Planctomyces sp. SH-PL14: one gene and its partner. The protein of the gene in region 2 binds, or shares a complex with, the protein of the main gene of each other region. Links are inferred from orthologs where the notes say so. Each region holds a gene or a part of one and is shown on either strand. Other genes may lie near its edges.

The links.
Region 1: the proteins of VT03_RS07185 (region 2) and VT03_RS03255 are in contact, whole or in part, in a crystal structure (PDB 5UE9), measured with the Lactococcus lactis proteins. The link is inferred for Planctomyces sp. SH-PL14 from one-to-one orthologs. Residues at the interface, in WP_025017116.1 of Lactococcus lactis: Gly25, Phe27, Phe29, Glu32, Tyr33, Lys35, Tyr36, Lys48, Phe56, Thr60, Pro61, Arg62, Val63, Ala64, Glu65, Thr66, Ala67, Ser68, Gly69, Met70, Ile74, Gln77, Pro223, Glu251, Phe274, Ala275, Pro277, Phe278; in WP_023189152.1 of Lactococcus lactis: Leu4, Gln5, Ala47, Ser48, Met49, Leu50, Leu51, Arg52, Arg53, Met95, Leu98, Arg223, Met224, Ala225, Cys226, Ile228, Gly229, Ala230, Cys231, Tyr232, Ala233, Val235, Glu236, His237, Asn243, His244, Ala245, Lys247, Glu250.

The regions. Positions count from the first base shown.
Region 1 is NZ_CP011270.1:804,351-813,921, forward strand. Bases 4,446-7,385 are described here. They hold VT03_RS03255 (dihydroorotate dehydrogenase electron transfer subunit), read right to left. Parts: upstream 6,396-7,385; coding sequence 5,496-6,395; downstream 4,446-5,495. Other genes in these bases: VT03_RS03250 (3-deoxy-D-manno-octulosonic acid transferase), read left to right, coding at 4,446-5,415; VT03_RS03260 (TolB family protein), read right to left, coding at 6,446-7,385. In the rest of the region: VT03_RS03240 (hypothetical protein), read left to right, coding at 1-2,570; VT03_RS03245 (THUMP-like domain-containing protein), read left to right, coding at 2,789-4,006; more of VT03_RS03250, read left to right, coding at 4,099-4,445; more of VT03_RS03260, read right to left, coding at 7,386-7,489; VT03_RS03265 (RidA family protein), read left to right, coding at 8,018-8,476; VT03_RS03270 (hypothetical protein), read right to left, coding at 8,485-9,327; VT03_RS03275 (hypothetical protein), read right to left, coding at 9,422-9,571.
Region 2 is NZ_CP011270.1:1,841,385-1,850,883, forward strand. The notes cover bases 2,582-5,449. They hold VT03_RS07185 (dihydroorotate dehydrogenase), read left to right. Parts: upstream 2,582-3,475; coding sequence 3,476-4,423; downstream 4,424-5,449. Other genes in these bases: VT03_RS07180 (acyltransferase family protein), read right to left, coding at 2,582-3,315; ftsH (ATP-dependent zinc metalloprotease FtsH), read right to left, coding at 4,922-5,449. In the rest of the region: VT03_RS07170 (SDR family NAD(P)-dependent oxidoreductase), read right to left, coding at 1-934; VT03_RS07175 (nucleotidyltransferase family protein), read right to left, coding at 931-2,001; more of VT03_RS07180, read right to left, coding at 2,158-2,581; more of ftsH, read right to left, coding at 5,450-6,880; VT03_RS07195 (DUF1559 domain-containing protein), read left to right, coding at 7,352-8,320; VT03_RS07200 (metal ABC transporter permease), read right to left, coding at 8,348-9,499.

The DNA of each region.
Region 1 (9,571 bases), 1.0 Mb from region 2 along the record:
ATCAGCTCCCCGCCGGTGCCGCGGGGCAGCAGGAGAAGATGGATGCTTCGAAGGCGCTCAAGGAAGCCCAGGCGGCTCAGAAGTCGCTCGCTGAGAACGCCGCGAAACAGCCGGGGGGGCCGTCGGGCGAAACCTCTCCGGAAACGGCCGAGGCGATGCAGCAGAACGCCCAGGCTCAGAAGAACGCGGCCGAGGCGCTGCAGGCTCTCGCGGACCGGCTCGGCGCGCCCGAGGCCCAGCCGGCCGTCGCGGGCGAGGGGGCTCCGGAACCGCGGGGAGGCGAGGCCGAACCGTCGCGGGCCGCGGAACTCGGCGCGCTCGCCGAGAAGGCGGGTCAGCTCGCGCAGCAGCAGGACGCACTACGGGAACAGGCCCGGGCGGCTGCTGGAGGTTCACCGAAGGATGCCAGGGGACAGTTGGCCCAGACGCGAGGGGCGCAGGAGAAGCTGAACAAGGAGATCGAAAAACTGCCGAACACCGCGGCCCCGCAGGCCCGGGCGAAGGCGGAAGCCGCGAGCCAGCAGGCGCGGCAGGCCCTCCAGGAGGGACGGGCCGACGCGGCTCAGACCGCCCAGGCCGAAGCGAGCGAAGCCCTGCAGGATCTGGCCGATCAGGCCGCCGCCCAGGCGGAAGCGCTTGCTCAGGCGGACGGGCCGCAGAATGGGGAACTGGCGCAAGCCGGCAAGCCGAACCAGGGACAGCCCAATGAGGGACGGCCCAACCAAGGGCAACCGAATCAGGGGCAACCGAACCAGGGGCAACCGAACCAGGGTCAGCCCAATGAGGGGCAGCCGAACCAAGGGCAACCGAACCAGCGTCAGCCCAATGAAGGCCAGCCCAACCAAGGCCAACCCGACCAGGGTCAGCAGAACCAGGGTCAGCCAATGGACCCCGCAGAAGGGAACGAGCCCGGCGAAAAGACTCCACCGCCGCGGTCGCAGCAGCTGGCCAAAGCGGCCCAGGAACTCGCGGACCGGCAGCGGGCGCTGGCCGAGCGACTCCGGCAGGGGCAAATGGGACAGCAGCCGCAGCAGCCGGGCCAGCCCAAACCGGCTCCAGGGGACGCGCAGGCCCTGGCCCAGCAGGGGAACCAGCCCCAGCCCGGGGCACCCCAGCCGCCGCAGCCAGCCGCCCCGATGAATCCGGCGGTCGCCGGGAATGATCCTCAGGCACAGCCCCAGCCAATGCCGGGCGCCGCTCCTCCGATGCCGGCGGACCGGGACCTGCCTCCGGGAGCCGGCACTCCCGAAGATCCGGTCGCGGCGCAGCAGGCGCTCGCCAAGGAAGCGGCGGAGCTCGCGCTCGACACCGCGGTCCACGCAGGCGCCCAGAGTTCCGCGGCCAAACAGGCCCGGGAGATGGCGGATCAGGCCGCCCAGGCGGCCGACAAGGCGACGCTCGGACAGCTCAAGTCCGCCGCGCAGGAAGGGGCGAAAGCGGGCCGGACCGCCGAGACGATCGCCGAGCGGCTGCCGAAGCTCCCCTCGGCCGAAGGGGGCGCCGCGCCGGAACTGGCGGAACAGGCCCAGAAGCTCGCCGAGCGCCAGCAGCAGGTCGCTCGCGACCTCAATGCTCTCGCGGCCGATGCCGCGTCGCGTCAGCAGGCGATGCAGCAGGCGCAGCAGAACCTCTCGCGGCAGACGCAGCAGCTCGCGCGGCAGCTCCAGGACGTGGCTCAGTCGCTCGGGGACGACCCCGTCGGAGCCCAGCCGGAGAGCGACCGGGCGGAGTCGTCCCAAAACGCCGCCCAGGAGGCGAACCAGCAGATGCAGCAGGCGAAGCAGCAGCTCGCGCAGAACAACGCCGCGCAGGCCAGCCAGCAGGGCCAGAAGGCGAGCGAGAGTCTTCGGCAGGCGGCGCAGCAGGCCTCCCAGCAGGGACAGCAGGGACAGAAAGGACAACAGGGACAGCAGGGCCAGTCTGGAGAGGGACAGTCCGGCCAGGGGCAGGGGCAGCAGGGAGAAGGAAACGGTCTCGGCGAGGTCGGCGCGCAGGTCGCCCAGGCGTCGCAGAACCTCTCGCAGGCGGGGCAACAGCTCAATCAGCTCGGCCAGCCTGCCTCCTCCGGAGAGCCGATGTCCGGCCAGCCGGGGCAGTCCGGCGAATCCCCCGGGTCTCCGATGGGGCAGAAACCCGGCCAGGGAAAACCTTCCTCGGAAGCCCCGGGCGAGCAACCGGGCGGCGAGCAGGGCCAGCCCGATCCCAACAGCCAGCCCGCCTCGCCGGGGAAGGAAGCCGAGCAGTCGCTGCGGGCTTTCGCCAAGGCGCTGCGGCAGACGACCTCCCAGATGCAGGCCGCCGGGCAGTCCGGGCAGGGGAATTCCACCGAGCAGTCCGCGTCGAACATGGCCAACGACAGCGGCGGACAGGATCTCCAGGGACTCGCGAACCTCGAATCGCATCTCAAGGGGCTCAACGCCCGCAACTGGGGCGAGCTTCCGGGAACGCTGAAGACCGAGATCCTGCAGGCGGCGAAGCGGAAGCCGGACGGCGATTACGCGCGGCTGATCCAGAAGTACTTCGAGGAGATCTCGAAGGTGCAGAAGCCGCAACAACAACAGCCGCAGTAGACCGGGCGTCTCTTTCCGGCAACGAAGTGTGGTGGCCGGTGACGGCGGGTCTGCGTAAGTCTGTGGCTTCTGAAAGAGGTTTTCAGCCACAGATAAACACAGATGCACACGGATATGAGGCCAGAGGTGGGAGCGACTTGTTGACGGGGGGCTTGGCGAGTGCTAAGAGCGGATTGCCGCGATCACTTTGCCGCCGCCGTTCCCCTCGCTCCCCCGCCGTGTCTGACGACCCGATTTCCGTTTATCAGCGTCTTCTCGAGACTCCCGAGCTCTTCACCGCGCTCCAAGAAGAGGAAGGTCCCGAATTCGCCGTGCAGCAGCGGCTTCGCAAGCGGTTCGACGACGCGGTCGTCCGGCTCGCCCTGACGCTCCGCGACCTGCGGAAACGCGGCGAGGCCAAGTTTTCCTACGCCGGCCAGATGTGGTTCGACCGCACTGGTCTTGAGCAGTCGACACCCGAGGCGGTGGCCCGGCACAAGGCGGCGCGGTTCGCTGCGGCCGAGCGACCCATTCTCGACCTCTGCTCGGGGATCGGCGCGGATGCCATCGCCCTCGCCGAAGCGGGGACGGTCCTCACGGTCGACCGCAGCCCGCTCGCCGGCTGGATAACGCGGGAGAACGCCCGGGTCTACGGATGCGCGGACCGGATCGAGATCCGGACGGCGGACGTCACGGCGGTCGAGACGAGCGGCCGCCTCGTCCACATCGATCCCGACCGCCGGCCGGGCGGCGGCCGCGGAGCGGGACAGCGGACGATCCGCGTCGAGGAGGCGGAGCCCGGGCTCGACTATCTCAAGTCGCTGATCGAGACCGCCCGCGGCGGAGCGATCAAGCTCTCACCGGCGGCGAACTTCGGCGGGAAGTTCCCCGAATGCGAGGTCGAGCTCACGAGCCTCCACGGGGAGTGCAAGGAGGCGACGATCTGGTTCGGAGCCCTGCGGAGTGAGTCTCTCTTCCGGGCGACGGTCCTCCCCGAAGGGGCGACCCTGGCCGGCGACCCGTGGTCCGCGCGGGGGCCGCTCGCACCCCTCGGCCGCTATCTCCTCGACCCCGATCCGGCGGTCGTCCGGGGGGGGCTCGTCGACGTCGCCTGCGAGCAGTTCGGTTTCTCGCGGCTCGACCCCGAGGAAGAGTACCTCACGTCCGACACGCTCTCCGATTCCCCCTTTGTCCAGGCGTTTGAGGTTCTGGCGGAGCTCTCGAACAACGACACCGAGCTGCGGTCTTATTTCCGCGGCTCGGCGATCGGGCAGGTGGAGATCAAGTGCCGCCACGTGCCGGTCGCCGTCGAGGCGGTCCGCCGCAAGCTGCCGCTCCCCGGCCGCGAAGCGGCGGTCCTGATCTACGCCCGGCTCCAGGGCCGGACGCGGGCGGTCGTCGCTCGGCGCGTCCCCCGTCCCGGAACCGGCGGGGCCGGAGCGGCTCTCCCCAACTGAGGTACGCGCTCCCGGGGCGGTCTGCCATACTCCGCCGCTTCGTTCTTAACGTGTTCCTTCAATCTTCGCCGGTCGCCGCCGCCCCTCGCTGTATGTTCGGATGGATCCTGAACGCCGTGTACCTGGGCCTCCTGGCGGTCCTCTCGCCCGTGCTCGTCTGGCAGTCGTGGCGGACGGGGAAGTACCGCAAAGGCTGGAGCGAGAAGTTCCTGGGGCGGCTGCCGGTCCGTGAGAATGCCTCCGGGTCCGGCCCGGCCGTCCCCTGCGTCTGGTTCCATGCCGTCAGCGTCGGCGAGGTTCTGCTTCTGGGCCCGGTCCTGAAACGCCTCGGCGCCGAGCGGCCGGAGATCGAGGTCTGGCTCTCCGTCACGACGCAGACCGGCCACGACGTGGCCCGCGACAAGTATCCGGAGTGCCGCGTCGTCTACTTCCCGCTCGACTTCACCTGGGCGGTCAGCAATGCCATCACCCGGGTCCGTCCGTCGCTCGTCGTGCTCGTCGAGCTCGAACTCTGGCCCAACTTCATCCGCAGCGTGGACCGGGCCGGGATTCCTCTCGTCCTCATCAACGGGCGGATGAGCGAACGGAGCTTCCGCGGATACCGGCGGATCCGGCCTCTGATCGCCTCCATCCTCCGCCGCTTCTCCCGGCTGGGGATGCAGAGCGAAGAGTATCGCGCCCGGCTGGTCGAGCTTGGCGCTCCGCCGGAGCGGACCGAGGTCACCGGGTCGGTGAAGTTCGACGGGCTGGAGTCGGACCGGGCAAATCCGAAGACGGCCGCACTCCGCGCCGCCTTCGGGCTTCGCGAGAACGACCGAGTCCTCATTGCCGGCAGCACCCAGGCTCCTGAAGAGGAACTCGCGCTCAATACGTTCGCCGCGCTGCGGACGGAGTTTCCGGACCTGCGGCTGATTCTCGTCCCGCGGCACAAGGAGCGGTTCGACGAAGTCGCGCGGCTGGTCCTCTCGCGCGGCTTCTCGCTTCTGCGGCGGTCGGCGGGAACCGTCGAGGGGGGGAGCGATCGTTCGCCGGTCCTCCTGCTGGATACGCTCGGAGAACTCGGGGCCTGCTGGGGGCTGGCGGACATTGCGTTCGTCGGCGGGAGTCTGACGAACCGCGGCGGGCAGAACATGATGGAGCCGTCGGCCTACGGAGCAGCGGTCCTGTTCGGTCCCAACACGCAGAACTTCCGGCAGGTGGTGGAGCTGCTGCTCTCGAATTCCGCGGCCGAGGTCGTCCACTCGGGGGACGAGCTGACGGCGACGGTCCAGCGGCTTCTCACCGACACCGCGCTCGCCAGGCACCGCGGCGAGGCGGCCCGCAATCTCGTCCTGGCCCAGCAGGGAGCAACCGACCGGACGGTGCGGATGCTGCTCGAAGCCTTGCCCGTCGCGAAGCCGACCCGGTAATCACGGGATCCAGTGGGCTGGACTCCGCTCCTCGGATCTGTGTCCATCTGCGTTCGTCTGTGGCGGATTCTTCACGGCCACTACCCCAGCACCAGCGACGACGCCGGGAAGATCGGTCCTTCGATGCACGTCCGCCGATAGTCCCAGCCCGGCTCTTCGTCGACTTTGACCCGCGTCACGCACGAGAAGCACGCACCGAAGCCGCAGGCCATCGGCGTCTCGAGCGACAGCCAGCACGGCACGCCGGCCGCCTCGCAGAGCCGCGCCACCGCCCGCATCATGACCTCCGGACCGCAGCAGTAGACCGCGTCCGGTCGGTCAGCGCTCGCAAACTCCTGCTGGACGAGGTCGGTCACGAAGCCGTGATGTCCCTCGCTTCCGTCGTCCGTCGAGAGCTTCACGGAGAAGTTCGGGATCCCGTCGAAGTCCGACAGGTCCGCCCGGTGCGATCGGCTTCGCGATCCATAGAGCAGCGTCACCTTCCGGCCGCTTTCGCTCGCGGCCCGCGTACCGTACGCCCGCTGCCCGGCCGCTTCGCGGGCGACGGCCAGGAACGGCGTGTACCCGATCCCGCCGCCGACGCAGAGGAGTCGCCGTCCTTCGAACACGGGGAACCCGTTGCCGAGAGGTCCCCAGATCTCGACGGCGTCGCCCGGTGTCCAGTGGACCATGAGCTTGGTCGCCTTGCCGATCACGTGGTAGGCGAAGTCGATCCCCTGCGGCGTTCCGTCCGGTCCCAGGAACGTGTCGTAGAGTGCGAACGGCCGCCCCAGGATCGGCTCCGAGTTCGCCGTGCGGATCATGAAGAACTGTCCGGGGACGACCTGCTTCGCGAGGGCCGGGCACTCGACCCGGATCCGGTAGGTGTCGTGGGCCAGCTGGACCTGTTCGACGACGCGGGTCCGGGTTTGGACGGCGGTCGGGACCATCCCGGGATAGGGGGAACAGGCGTGAGCGGCATTGGAGTCCGGGTGAGACATGCGAATCGACTTCAGCGGAAGAGCGCGGCGGGAAGGACGGAGCGTGGTGGTTACTTGCGGAGCCAGTCGGCGATCCAGAGCTGGCTCGTTCCGTCTTCGGTCCGGCTGCTCGTCCACATGAGCTTCGTGCCGTCGGGGCTGAAGACCGGGAGGACGTCCGCCTTGGCGTGCGTCGTGATCCGCTCGACCGCGCCTCCCTTGAGGGTGGTGTCGGTCATGTCGATGTCCATCGTGAACAGGTCGAAGTTGGCTCCCATCGGTCCGCGGCTGTAGTCCGCTCCCGACCAGATGAGGTACTTGCCGCTCGGATGGAAGTAGGGGCACCAGTTGACCTGGTTCACGTCCTTGGTGAGCTGGACCGTCTCCTTGCCGTCGACCGAGATCGCGTAGAGCTGGAGCATGTCCTTCTTGTCGCGGTCGCTGCGGAAGATGATCCACTTCCCGTTGGGGGAGAAGAACGGGCCGCCGTCGTAGCCGGGGACGTCCGTGATCTGCCGGACGTCGGTCCCGTCCGCCTTCATGACGTAGATGTCGGGATCGCCGTCCCGCATGGAGGTGAAGACGATGTGCGTTCCGTCGGGCGAGTAGCTCCCTTCGGCGTCGTAGCCGGGGGACTCGGTGAGCCGCTTCATTCCCGTGCCGTCGAAGTTGACGACGTACAGCTCCATCTCGGGGTCGAAGTCCCATTCGTACCGCCGCCGGCCCCCCTGGGCGGCGAGTTCGCGGGCGGCCTTCTCGGTTTCGGCGATCTTGGGATCGGTGTGGGAGGAGGCGAAGAGGATCTGCTTGGCGTCCGGTGTGAAGAAGGCGCAGGTCGTGCGGCCGCGGCCGGTGCTGATGAGGCGGGGGGTCCGCTCGTCGAGCGGTTGGACGTAGATCTGGTAGAAGGGGTAGCCGAGGGGGTAGGCCTGGAAGACGACGAGTTTGCCGTCGGGCGAGAAGTAGCCCTCGCCGGCGCGGGGGAAGCCGAAGGTGACCTGCCGGATGTTGGCGAGGTGTTTTGCTTCGGCGTCCGGAGTCTCCTGGGCGGAGACTGAGCGGGAGGCGGCCGTCGATGCCATCACGAGGAGGAGGGCGATCAGGAGTCGGGGCACGTAGTTCTCCGCTGCGGGGGATCGGATGGAAGGCGGACGGCGCATGGTGAAACATGCCCCGGCGGTCCGCAACTCATCTGTGGCCAATCCTGCTGGCTCAAACGGTGTACTTGCCGGCACAGCGATGCCAGCTCAAACCCATTGTGCGACGGCCACTGGGGTCAAGGGGGCAACCCCTTGCCGCCGGAGGCATTCCGGTGAGGAACCGTGGTACGCAACGGATGTCCCCTTTGTGGTACCAGCTATGAGGACTCCCTCACATCACACCGCGAGCTTTGCAATCCCCGCGGGTTGGTGAGGGGGCATACGGCACGTTGTCCGCGCTTGGACACTCACTCCTTCAGACGTCTCTCGACGGCCAGGCCTCCGGCGGGCAAGAGGGCGTTGCCCCCTTGCATCCCCCACCAGGGTGCCCCTGGACCCAGTCGGGGGCGGCGTTGCGTTTGAACAGCGACCACCGTTTGTCGGACACCACCCCGTCTGCGATAACACACCTCCAACCGGTCACCGCCACTGGGAGCGATCCGCATGTCCGTCGAAGCCCGCCTCAAAGAACTCGACCTCATCCTCCCCGAGCCCCCCGCTCCCGTCGCGGCCTATCTGCCAGCCGTCCGAACCGGGAATCTCGTGCAGGTCAGCGGACAGCTCCCGTTCGCCGGGAAAACGCTGATGGCCCAGGGCCCGGTCCCGACCAAGACCCCCGTCGACGTCGCGCAGTCCGCCGCCCGGCAGTGCGTCCTCAACGCCCTGGCTCACGTCAACCGGCTCCTCGGAAGCCTCGACCACGTCACGCGCGTGGTCCGGGTCGGTGTCTTCGTGCAGAGCGCAGACGGATTCTCCGATCAGCCGATCGTCGCCAACGGCGCCAGCGAACTCCTGGTCCAGATCTTCGGTGACATCGGCAAACACGCCCGTGCGGCGGTCGGCGTCAACGCCCTGCCCCTCGATGCGAGCGTCGAGATCGAGTTCACGTTCGAAGTGAACTGAGGAACCGGTTACGGCTTCGGCAGCACCGTCTCCCGCGTGCCGTCCGACTTGATCCGGAACAGAGCCTTCGCGCGGGGATCGATGAGCAGCAGGTCGTCCCCCTGGAAACGGATTCCGAGCGGGTTGACGAACGGGGCGCCGCTGACCCACTGCTCCGCCTTGCCGTCGTCCGTCACCTTCCAGACGCACTTCTTGTAGCCGTCGCTGACATACGAGACGCCGTCCTTACGGGCGATCTGGTGCGGGAACTCGAAGACGAGGTCCTTCACCACGACGGTGGGCTTCTTGTCCATCGAGAACCGCTGCAGCTGCGGAGCGGGAGAGGAGAGGACCCACAGTTCGTCCTTATCGAAGAAGAGCCCGCGGGCGCCGCCGATGACGGTGAACTCCTCCGGCGGCTGGTTCTTCGGAAGGCCGGCGAGGGGCACCTTCCACACCCGCTGGAGCTCGAGGTCCGAAACGAAGAGGTCGGTCCCGTGCGGGGCCATCGTAATGGGGATGCCGACGTAGCCGTTCGTGAGCGACGTCAGCTCTCCCTTGGGACTGACCTTGTAGACCTCGCGGGTGGCGGAATCGCCGGCGAGGAGCGTTCCGTCGTCGGTCACCGCCAGGCAGCGGATGGCGTTGAGGGGAGTGCGGTACTTCGATGTCCCCTGGACGACGATCTCCAGATTCTCGCCGCGGTAGACCCAGATCCCCGGCAGCTTGAGGTCGGCGATGTAGATCTCCCCCTCCTTACCCACAGCGATGTCGATCGGGTACTTCCACGGCAGGTCGTCCGCACGTCCGGACTGAATGCCCGCTCCGGTGAGGAGAAGAACGACAGCCGCCAGTACGGAGAGGAGTCTCATGGAAGTCGGAAGGGGCTGAAGGGACGAGCCAGACGGGAGATGAAGAAAAGATTAACGATCGAGGCGGCAACAATCGAAGCCGATTTGCGTCTTCTCACGAATCCAGGAGACGTTCGATCGTCTGGATCCGGTCGATCGGCAGGGGCGAGCTTTCCCGGAGCGGAGAGCCGTCGAGCAGGAGGACGAGTTGACCGCGCTGGCTCTTCCGGGCGTCGGGGAAGCCGGTGAGGGTGGTCTGGTCGGC
Region 2 (9,499 bases):
ACTCGATCGTCTTGAGGAGTCCTTCGTCGAACGAGACCTCCGGGGTCCAGCCCAGGAGCGTCCGCGCGAGTGTGTTGTCTGCGAGCAGCCGGTTGACTTCGCTCTTCTCGGGGCGGAGCCGCTGCTCTTCCGTCACGATCGGGACGTCCCGCCCGACGAGCCGGATGATCGATTTCGCCAGTTCGCCGACGCTGATCTCCTGGTTCGAGCCCAGGTTGATCGTCCGTCCCTCGACCCCCGGGACCGAGGCCCCCTTGAGGAATCCGGCGACAGTGTTGGCGACGTAGTTCAGGTCCCGCGTCGGGGTCAGGCTCCCGAGCCGGACTTCGCTCCCGCTGAGGGCCTGCGTGATGATCGTGGGGATGACCGCCCGGGTCGACTGCCGGGGGCCGTAGGTGTTGAACGGGCGGATCGTCACGACCGGCAGGTCGAACGAGCGGTAGTAGGACTCGACGAGCTTGTCGGCCCCGATCTTGGTCGCGGAGTACGGGGACTGCCCCTGGAGGGGATGCTCCTCGTCGATTGGGACCCGCAGCGCGGTCCCGTAGACCTCGCTCGTCGACGTGTGGACGACCCGCGGGGTCTTAAGCAGCCGGGCCGCTTCGAGAACGTTGAGCGTTCCGTCGATGTTCGTCCGGACGTAGGAATCGGGAGCGTGGTACGAGTAGGGGATCGCAATGAGAGCGGCGAGGTGCAGGACGACGTCGCAGCCCTCCATCGCCCGGCGGACGTTCCCGCTGTCGCGGATGTCCCCGGCGAAGACGTCCATTTCCTTGCTGAGCGGAGAGTCGTCGAGCCAGCCCCAGCGGCCGGCCGAGCCGTAGCGGACCATCGCCCGGACGCGGGCCCCTTCACGGACGAGGCGCTCCGCGAGATGGCTGCCGATGAACCCGCCGGCGCCGGTGACGAGCACGCTCTTTCCCTGCCAGCTCATGCCGCCCATCCCAGGCTCTGGACGTCCCGCTGCGCCCGTTGAAAGTCCTCGATCTGGCCGATATCGAGCCAGTATTCCACCACCGGGAAGGTCACCACCTTGCGGCCCTCCTCCAGCAGCGCGCCGATCAGGTCCGTCATGTCGAACCGCCGGTCGGCCGGAATGTATCTCTTCACATCCGGTTCGAGAAGATAGATCCCCGCGTTGACGAGGAACTCGTATTTCGGCTTCTCGCGAAGGGCCCGGACGACCCCCTGTTCCGCCTGGACGACCCCGTAGGGGACCTTGAATTCGTACTGCCGGACCCCGACGGTCAGGGCCGCCTCATGCTCGCGGTGGAACCGGACGAGTTCCTGGAAGTCGACCCCGGTCAGGATGTCGCCGTTCATCACGAGCAGCGGTTCGTCGCTCTCGGGAAGGAGCGACAGGGCCCCGGCGGTCCCGAGCGGCTTTTCCTCGGCGACGTAGTTGATCCGCACGCCGAAGTCGCTGCCGTCGCCGAAGTGGTCGTGGATCTTCTCCGGGAGGTAGTGCGTCGTCAGGCTGACGTTCCGGATCCCGCTCTTGCGGAGCCGTTCGACCGTCCGCTGAAGCAATGGCTGTCCGCCGATATTGAGCATCGGCTTCGGTGTTTCGTCGGTCAGGGGGCGAAGCCGGGTCCCGAAGCCCCCCGCCATGATGACCGCCGAGACCGGGATCTCCGGCGTCGTTTCGAGTTCTTCGCGGATCGCCAGCCGGACAAGCCGCCCGCCCCGGTCGAGGACCGGGACATGCCGGATCTCATGGTGGGCCATGAGTTCTTCGAGCTCGGCGTCCGAGGCTTCGGCGGGAGCGGTGATCGGTTTGCGGGCGTTCGGGGGCCGCCGGACGATGAGGGACGTGACCGGCGAGTCGAGACCGACGCCGGCGAGGATCGCGCGGCGGATGTCGCCGTCGGTGATCGTCGTCACGAGTCGTTCGAACTCATCCGTGACCAGCGCGATCCCTTTCCCCGACCGGTCGATCGCCGTCATGGCGTCGCGGATCGTGGCGGATTCGTCGATCAGAAACCTGGTCAGATCATCCATGATCGGAGCCGAACGCGATGAGAAAGGCCTCTTTCCACGGCCCATCAGACCTGAGCGCCTCTCATCTCACGGTGCAGCGTAGCCGCAAAGGGGGAACGGAGGCGAGATCACTCCACAGGGATTTGGGGCAGACTAGGAGACCTGGGCAAAGTGCCGTCAGGCCGCTCGGCGCACGGGAGCCGCCGGAAGAGCCACTGTCTCCGCAGCCCGGGTCGGAGCCGGCCAGAGTTGCTCCGTGATTCGCTTCCCGACCCGGATCATCGGCACCTCGAGCCAGCGGTAGCTGCACCGTCCCACCGCGATCGTGGCGAGAGCCGAACCGACCACGAGGCTGCCCCGCCAGTCCCCGGGAACGAGCCGCTGGAGCACGGTGAACACGAGGAAATGGCTCAGGTAGATGGAGTAACTCCACTCGCCGAGGCGCTCCAGCACGGGAGAGAGAAAGCTCCGGCCTGCCGGTCGCCGAGCCACAGCGGCGCAGCCTCCGACCGTTACGAGGAGCAGGGCTCCCCGCCGCCAACCGGTGACAAGATCGACGTCCGGCACTCCCAGGCTCAGGGCCGCAAAGAGCCCGAGGGCCAGAACGATCCACGCGGAGTTCGCCGCTCGATTCGCCTGCGGTCCCTGCGAAGTCCCGCGGACCAGCAGCATTCCGGCGACAAACAGAAGAAGGTGATTGGCGACGCTGGCGTAACAGGCGGACTGAGACGCGAAGTTCAGGAGCGGGTCGAGCAGCACGAACGCGAAGACCGCCGCCGGAACCGCCGAGCCCGCGAGGAGAAGCGGTCGCCAGGTGTCCCGCCGCGTCATCAGCCACATCAGCGGGGGAAAGAGCAGGTAGAACACCATCTCGATCCCGATCGACCACCCGGCAATCACCAGACTCTGCGTCGGATCGACGAGGCCGAACAGCAGCGACAGGTTTCCCACAACCTCCGCCAGCGACGGCATCGCGACGCCCGGCGTATGAAGGACATGAACGGCCGCCCATTTCAGCACGAGCGTCGCGGCCAGCACGGCATAGAACAGTGGGGCGATCCGGAAGAACCGCCGCACAAAAAACGTCCCGACCGTCCGCGGCCGCGAAAAATCGGTCCGCTCGTAAACGAACGCGAGACTCATCCCGCTGATGACGAAGAACGCCTCGACAGCGTAGAAGGCGACCGCGGAAAGCAGGCCGGAGAACCGGGGGCCGACATCAATCCCTGCCCACACCGTGTAGTGATAGAGCATCACCGAACAGGCCAGGATCCCCCGCAGCCCGTCGATCCCGTGGAGCCGCGGGGCAGGCGGGGCAAGGACGGATGTCTGCATGGAGGAGCCCTGCCGCGAGGAATCGAACAGCCGGCGAACGCTATCGGCCCAGTTTCGGTCGGGTCAATCCGAATCCGCGGCGGCCGATCGGCTGACAGGGGCCGGCAAATCCCCGATACTTCGCTCCCTCTCCGTTTCCCGTTGCCGCCGAAGCCCCTCCATGCCGGACCTGTCCGTCACCCTCAACCGCCTCCGTCTGAAAAACCCGATCCTGGTCGCCTCGGGAACCTTCGGCTACGCCCGCGAAATGCAGGCCTTCGTCGACTTCCGCAAGCTCGGCGGGATCATCCCCAAGACCGTGACGCCCCATCCGCGGGCGGGCAATCCCCCGCCGCGGACGGTCGAGACCTCGTCGGGAATGCTGAACGCGATCGGCCTCGACAACGACGGGATCGAGACCTTCATCACGAAGCACGTCGACTACCTGACGTCGCTCGGGACGGCGATCATCGCCAACATCGCGGGGACGAACGTCGATGACTTCGCGCGGATGGCGGAGCGGCTGACGCAGTGCCCAGGCCTGGCGGCGGTGGAGCTCAATATCTCGTGCCCGAACGTGAGCTGCGGGGTCGACCTGGCCCAGAACCCGGACGCGGCGTTCGCCGTCGTGGCGGCCGCCCGAAAGGCGTGCGACTTCCCGATCATCGCCAAGCTCACGCCGAACGTGACCGACATCGTCTCGATCGCCCGGGCGGTCCATGCGGCGGGGGCGGATGCGGTCTCGTGCGTGAACACGTTCCAGGGAATGGCGATCGACTGGCGGCGGCGGAAGCCGATCCTCGGAAACACGATCGGCGGTCTCAGCGGGCCGGCGATCAAGCCGCTCGCCCTGCGGTGCGTGTGGCAGGTGGCGAAGGCGGTCCCGATTCCGATCATCGGTGTCGGCGGGATTGCGACGATCGACGACGTGATGGAGTTTCTCGTCGCCGGGGCGACGGCGGTGCAGATCGGGACGGCCAACTTCTATAACCCGGCCGGCTCGGGTCAGCTCGTCGATCAGCTCGACAAGACGCTCGCCGACCTTGGCGTCGAGCGGGTCACGGACATTGTCGCCACGCTCCAGGACGGCCGCCCGTTCGCCTGCCAGCCGGCGGCGGCGAACCCGTGATCTGTGGCCCCTTCCGTATCGATTGAGGCACAGGGTGTGTTTTGCGCGGGGGCAGATGGGCTCAAACCGCGTCCTTGCCGGCACGACTTTGTCACCTCAAACCCAACGTGCCACGGCAGCCTGGGGTCAAGGGGGCCACGCCCCCTTGCCGCCGGAGGCACTTCCATGAGGAACCGTGGTAAGCAACGGATGTCCCCTTTGTGGCACCCGCTATGAGAACTCCTGCACACCACACCGCTCGCTTTGTAATCCCCGCGGGTTGGTGAGGGGGGCATACGGCACTGTGTCCGCGCTTGGACACGTACTCCTTCAGACAGTTCTCGACGGCCAGACCTCCGGCGGGCAAGAGGGCTTCGCCCCCTTGCATCCCCCACCAGGGGTACCCCCTGGACCCCGGTTCTTGGGCTGGTAAGGCGGGGGGACGTAGATGCCGTCTCCACGGCTCACAAACGACTGCGCAAGACTCAGTCGCCACAAGCACATAGGGCCACTGCCAACCTAAACGTCCTGCGACTTCGTGATGTGAGCACTCGACGAGCGCGGAGTCGCCGGACCAATGAGGTTCGTGATCTCGTCGGTGTCGATCAGCTCCTTGTCGAGGAGCGCCTCGGCCAGCTTGTCGAGCTTCTCACGGTTCTCAGCGAGCAGCGACGACGCCTGACGCTGCGCTGTCGTCAGGAACTTCTGGATCTCCTGATCAATGACGTGCGCCGTCGCCTCGCTGAACTGCCGGTGCTCGTGGATCTCCTTGCCAAGGAACGGATGCTCCTCGCCATCACGGAACGCTGCCGGCCCGATGACGTCGCTCATCCCCCAGTAGGCGATCATCCGCCGGGCAATCCCCGTGGCCCGCCGCAGGTCGTCTTCGGCCCCCGCGGTGAACTCGTCGAAGACCAGCTTTTCAGCCGCCCGCCCGCCGAGATAGACCGCCAGCTGCGAGCGGAGCTGCCGCTCGCCGATGCTCATCCGCTCGTCCTGCGGAAGGAACTGCGTCACGCCGAGCGCCCGGCCGCGGGGAACGATCGTCACCTTATGAACCGGATCGACCTCCGGCAGGATCCAGGCCAGCAGAGCATGCCCCGCCTCGTGGTAGGCGGTCATCCGCCGCTCGTGCGGGTTGAGGACTTCTTCCCGGACGACCCCCATCAGGATCTTGTCCTGGGCCGCCTCGAAATCCTGGCTGTCGACGGCGCTCTTACCGTCGCGGGTCGCGTGCAGGGCCGCCTCGTTGACGAGGTTCTTGAGGTCCGCCCCCGCAAAGCCGATCGTCCCGGCCGCGATCTTGTCCAGCCGGACGTCCGGCGCAAGCGGAACCTTGCGGCTGTGGACCTTGAGGATCGCCTCACGGCCCTTCTTCGTCGGCCGGTCGACGGTGACATGCCGGTCGAAGCGGCCGGGGCGGAGGAGAGCGGGGTCGAGAACGTCGGGCCGGTTCGTCGCCGCGATGACGATGACCGCCTCGTTGGACTGAAAGCCGTCCATCTCCGAAAGGATCTGGTTGAGCGTCTGCTCCCGCTCGTCATGTCCGCCGCCGAGCCCCGCCCCGCGGACACGGCCGACGGCATCGATCTCGTCGACGAAGATGATCGCCGGAGCCGCTTCCTTGGCGGTCCGGAACAGGTCGCGGACGCGGCTCGCCCCGACGCCGACAAACATCTGGATGAACTCGGAGCCGTTGATCGAGAAGAACGGCACCCCCGCCTCGCCGGCGCAGGCCCGGGCCAGCAGGGTCTTGCCGGTCCCCGGAGGGCCGTTCAGCAGGACCCCCTTGGGAATCTGCGCACCGAGCCGCTGGAACTTGGAAGGGTCCTTGAGGAACTCGACCACCTCGGTCAGCTCCCGCTTGGCCTGCTCCATGCCGGCCACGTCGTCGAACGTCGTCTTCTGGTCGCTCGGGCGGAACCGCTTGGCCGGGCTGCGAATGAAGCCGCCGAGCATCCCCGACCCCATCGGGTCGGCCGAGCGGCGCATCATGTAAATCATCATGGCGATCAGCAGGAACGCCGGCAGCAGGTAGATGAACGCCTCGGTGACGTACCCCTTTTCCGGGGTCTTCACCGTGAGGTCGACCGCCGCCGCCTCCAGCCGGTCGAGGAGTTTGCGTTCCTCAACGAGCGGCAGCTCGGTCTGGAACTCGAGGGGGAGCTCCGCGGGGGCCGACGTATCCTCGGCCGCCGCCGGGTTCTTGGGCTTCGCCTTGAACTTGCCGGTGATGTGCAGGCCGGAGAGGGTGACGGTCTGGACGTTCTTCTTCTCGATCTGCTCCATGAAGACGCTGTAGGAGATCACGGTCGGCGGCCGGCCGGTGATGAACAGCGACACAATCACGACGATCAGCAGGCTGATCGTAAGCAGAAAAATGATCCGCGCCGGAAGAGGGGGCTGCGGGGGAGGGGCCTGGCGACCGGCGTTGTCACGCGAGTCCGGATTGGAGGGACGCTCGGTTGGATCAGACATCGGTCGCTTTCGCAAATCTCCTGGGCGAGCCCAGAAAGCTACACGAGGGGGCCAAGTCCCGCAACCAGGGCATCCGCCCTGGACCCGGTAGGCCGGCAACCACGGGTTGCGCAAAGGAGACGCGTCGGCCCGGCGCGCCGTCTGAGCAGCCACCAGACCGCTGCCGCATTTTCAACTTGAACACGATCCCGCCTTGCACGGCTCGTGCCCGCTCCTTCCCGTGCCCCTGTTGCCACCCCGTCCGCCGAAACGCCGGGCCTGGGAAATAGTCCCTGGCCACCAGCGATCATTCCCGCGACGCCTCGCCAGGCGATCCGAAGCTCCGCCACCGCCCCGTTCCTTGACAGTGCGAGTCTACCGGGATAATCATTCAAACGGCTGCTTGATCGTTTTCCCCCGGGCAGCCTCCGCTTTGCTGCTTCCGTTCCGCCCGCCTCCTTGCCCCTCCTCCTCCCAGCTGAGACTCGAATTATGCGCCGGCGTCATGGTTTCACGTTGATCGAACTGCTTGTGGTCATTGCCATCATCGCCGTCCTCGTGGCGATCCTCCTTCCCGCCGTCCAGCAGGCCCGCGAAGCCGCCCGCGCGACGCAGTGCAAGAACAACATGAAGCAGCTCGGCCTGGCGCTGCACAACTACGAGGGGACGTTCGGCCTGTTCCCGCCCAGCAGTACCAGCGGCTTCGGTCGCGGGGTGTGGAACTACACGGGCGCCGCGAGCGACCGGGATCCGACAGTCCACCTCCACAGCTTCGCCAGCCTGATCCTGCCGAACCTCGACCAGACTGCGATCGCGAACCGGATCGACTACAACGTCTCCGCCCTGGCGGCCGGGGCGAACCGGGAGATGGCCACCAAGATCATTCCGGCGTACCGCTGCCCCAGCTACGCCGGCCCGTCGTTCTATAGCACCGACGCCCTGTACGCGAACAATACGACCGCCTTCGGCGCCGCGACGCCGAACGTCTTCGCCCTCCGCAACTATGTCGCCGTCGGAGCGAAAACGGTCGTCGGCCTTTCCGGCGCGATCCCGGCCGAAGGGATCATGTTTCCGGGCTCCCGGACCCGGATCGCGGATATCACCGACGGCACGACGAACACGATCATTCTGGCCGAAACTAAAGAGGATAAGGCCGCGGTCTGGATCGATGGAACCTCGGGCTCGGTGGCGGCGCGGTTCTTCGATATGACGAACTCGCCGACCTTCGCCGGCCGCTCGGTGTCGATCAACTACCAGCCGTACTACTTCTACCCGCTTCCGGGATCGATCAACCAGAACTGGGGCCCGTCGAGCTACCACACCGGCGGAGCGACGCACCTCGTCGCCGACGGCTCGGTCCAGTTCCTCTCGGAGAACATCAACCCCGAGCTCTACGACGCCATGGTGACCAAGTCGAACGGCGGCCCCGAAACAGCCGCCGGCGTCAAGGTCCAGTGGTAAGCCCTTGCAAGGCGTGGCCGAGCCCGCTCACTTGGGCTCGGTCGGAATCGGCTGACCGTGGGGATCCACGGTCGGCTGGCTCGTCGCCTGATCGAGCTGCTCCCGCATCGAGTGGTCGGTGAAGTGCTCGTACTGCTCCGCCTTGCGGTGGATCCGGTCCGCTTCGAGGCCGGCGTGCGAGACGAGGTACTGCTCCCACAGCCGGTGCGACCGGACGAGATTCTGGGCATGCGTCCGTCCGGCGGCGGAGAGGCGATAGACATCGCTCGCGGTCTCGACCTGGCCGCGCCGCCCGAGCAGGAACAGCGCCGCCCGGAGCGAGAGGCGGTCCGCCAGCAGGACGTCGCGAAGATGCTCGGCGGTGGCGGGGGTCGCTCCCTGCCGCTCCTCGATCCGGTACAGAAGGGCGACGACGTCGTCGGTCAGGATCTGCCAAGCCAGCATCCGCTGACGCACGAAACGGACCAGGACGCCGTGACGAGGTCCAAGCGTCGCCGCCAGGAGCAGGAACAGCCCCGCGGCGACTGCCATCATGCCGGCGGTCGTCGTGCTCTGCAGGCCGAACCAATGCGGGATCGTGAGCGCGCCGACGTGTCCCGCGAAGGCTGAGAGCGCCGCCAGCAGGGCGCTCAGGCCGATCATCGGCCCCAGCCGGTCCGTCAGGAGATACGCCGCCGCCGGGGGGACGATGAACATCGCCACGACGAGGATGTTCCCCACGCTCTCGAAGCTGGCGACCGCCGTGATCGCCACGAGGACCATCAGCAGGTAGTGCATGAGCTTCGCGCTGATCCCGGACGTCGTCGACAGGGCCGGGTCGAAAGAGCTGATCTTGAGCTCCTTATAGAACAGCCCGACGAACAGCGCATTGATGACGGCCACCACGGAGAGTGTCGCCACCGCCCGCGGGACCTCCAGCCCCAGGATCGAGACGGTGTCGAGCGGCGTGAGCTCGATGGCACCGTACAGGACGCAGCCCGGATCGAGGTCGACGTGATCGGCCGCCTGGACGATCAGGACGAGCCCCAGGGCAAAGAGCGACGTGAAGACGACCCCCATCGAGGCCCCTTCGTCGACCTGCCCGATCCCGCGGACCCACTCGGTGAAGAAGGCGGTCAGGATTCCGACCGCCACCGCGCCCACGAACATCGGCCAGCTGCTGCGGCTGTCGCTGACGAG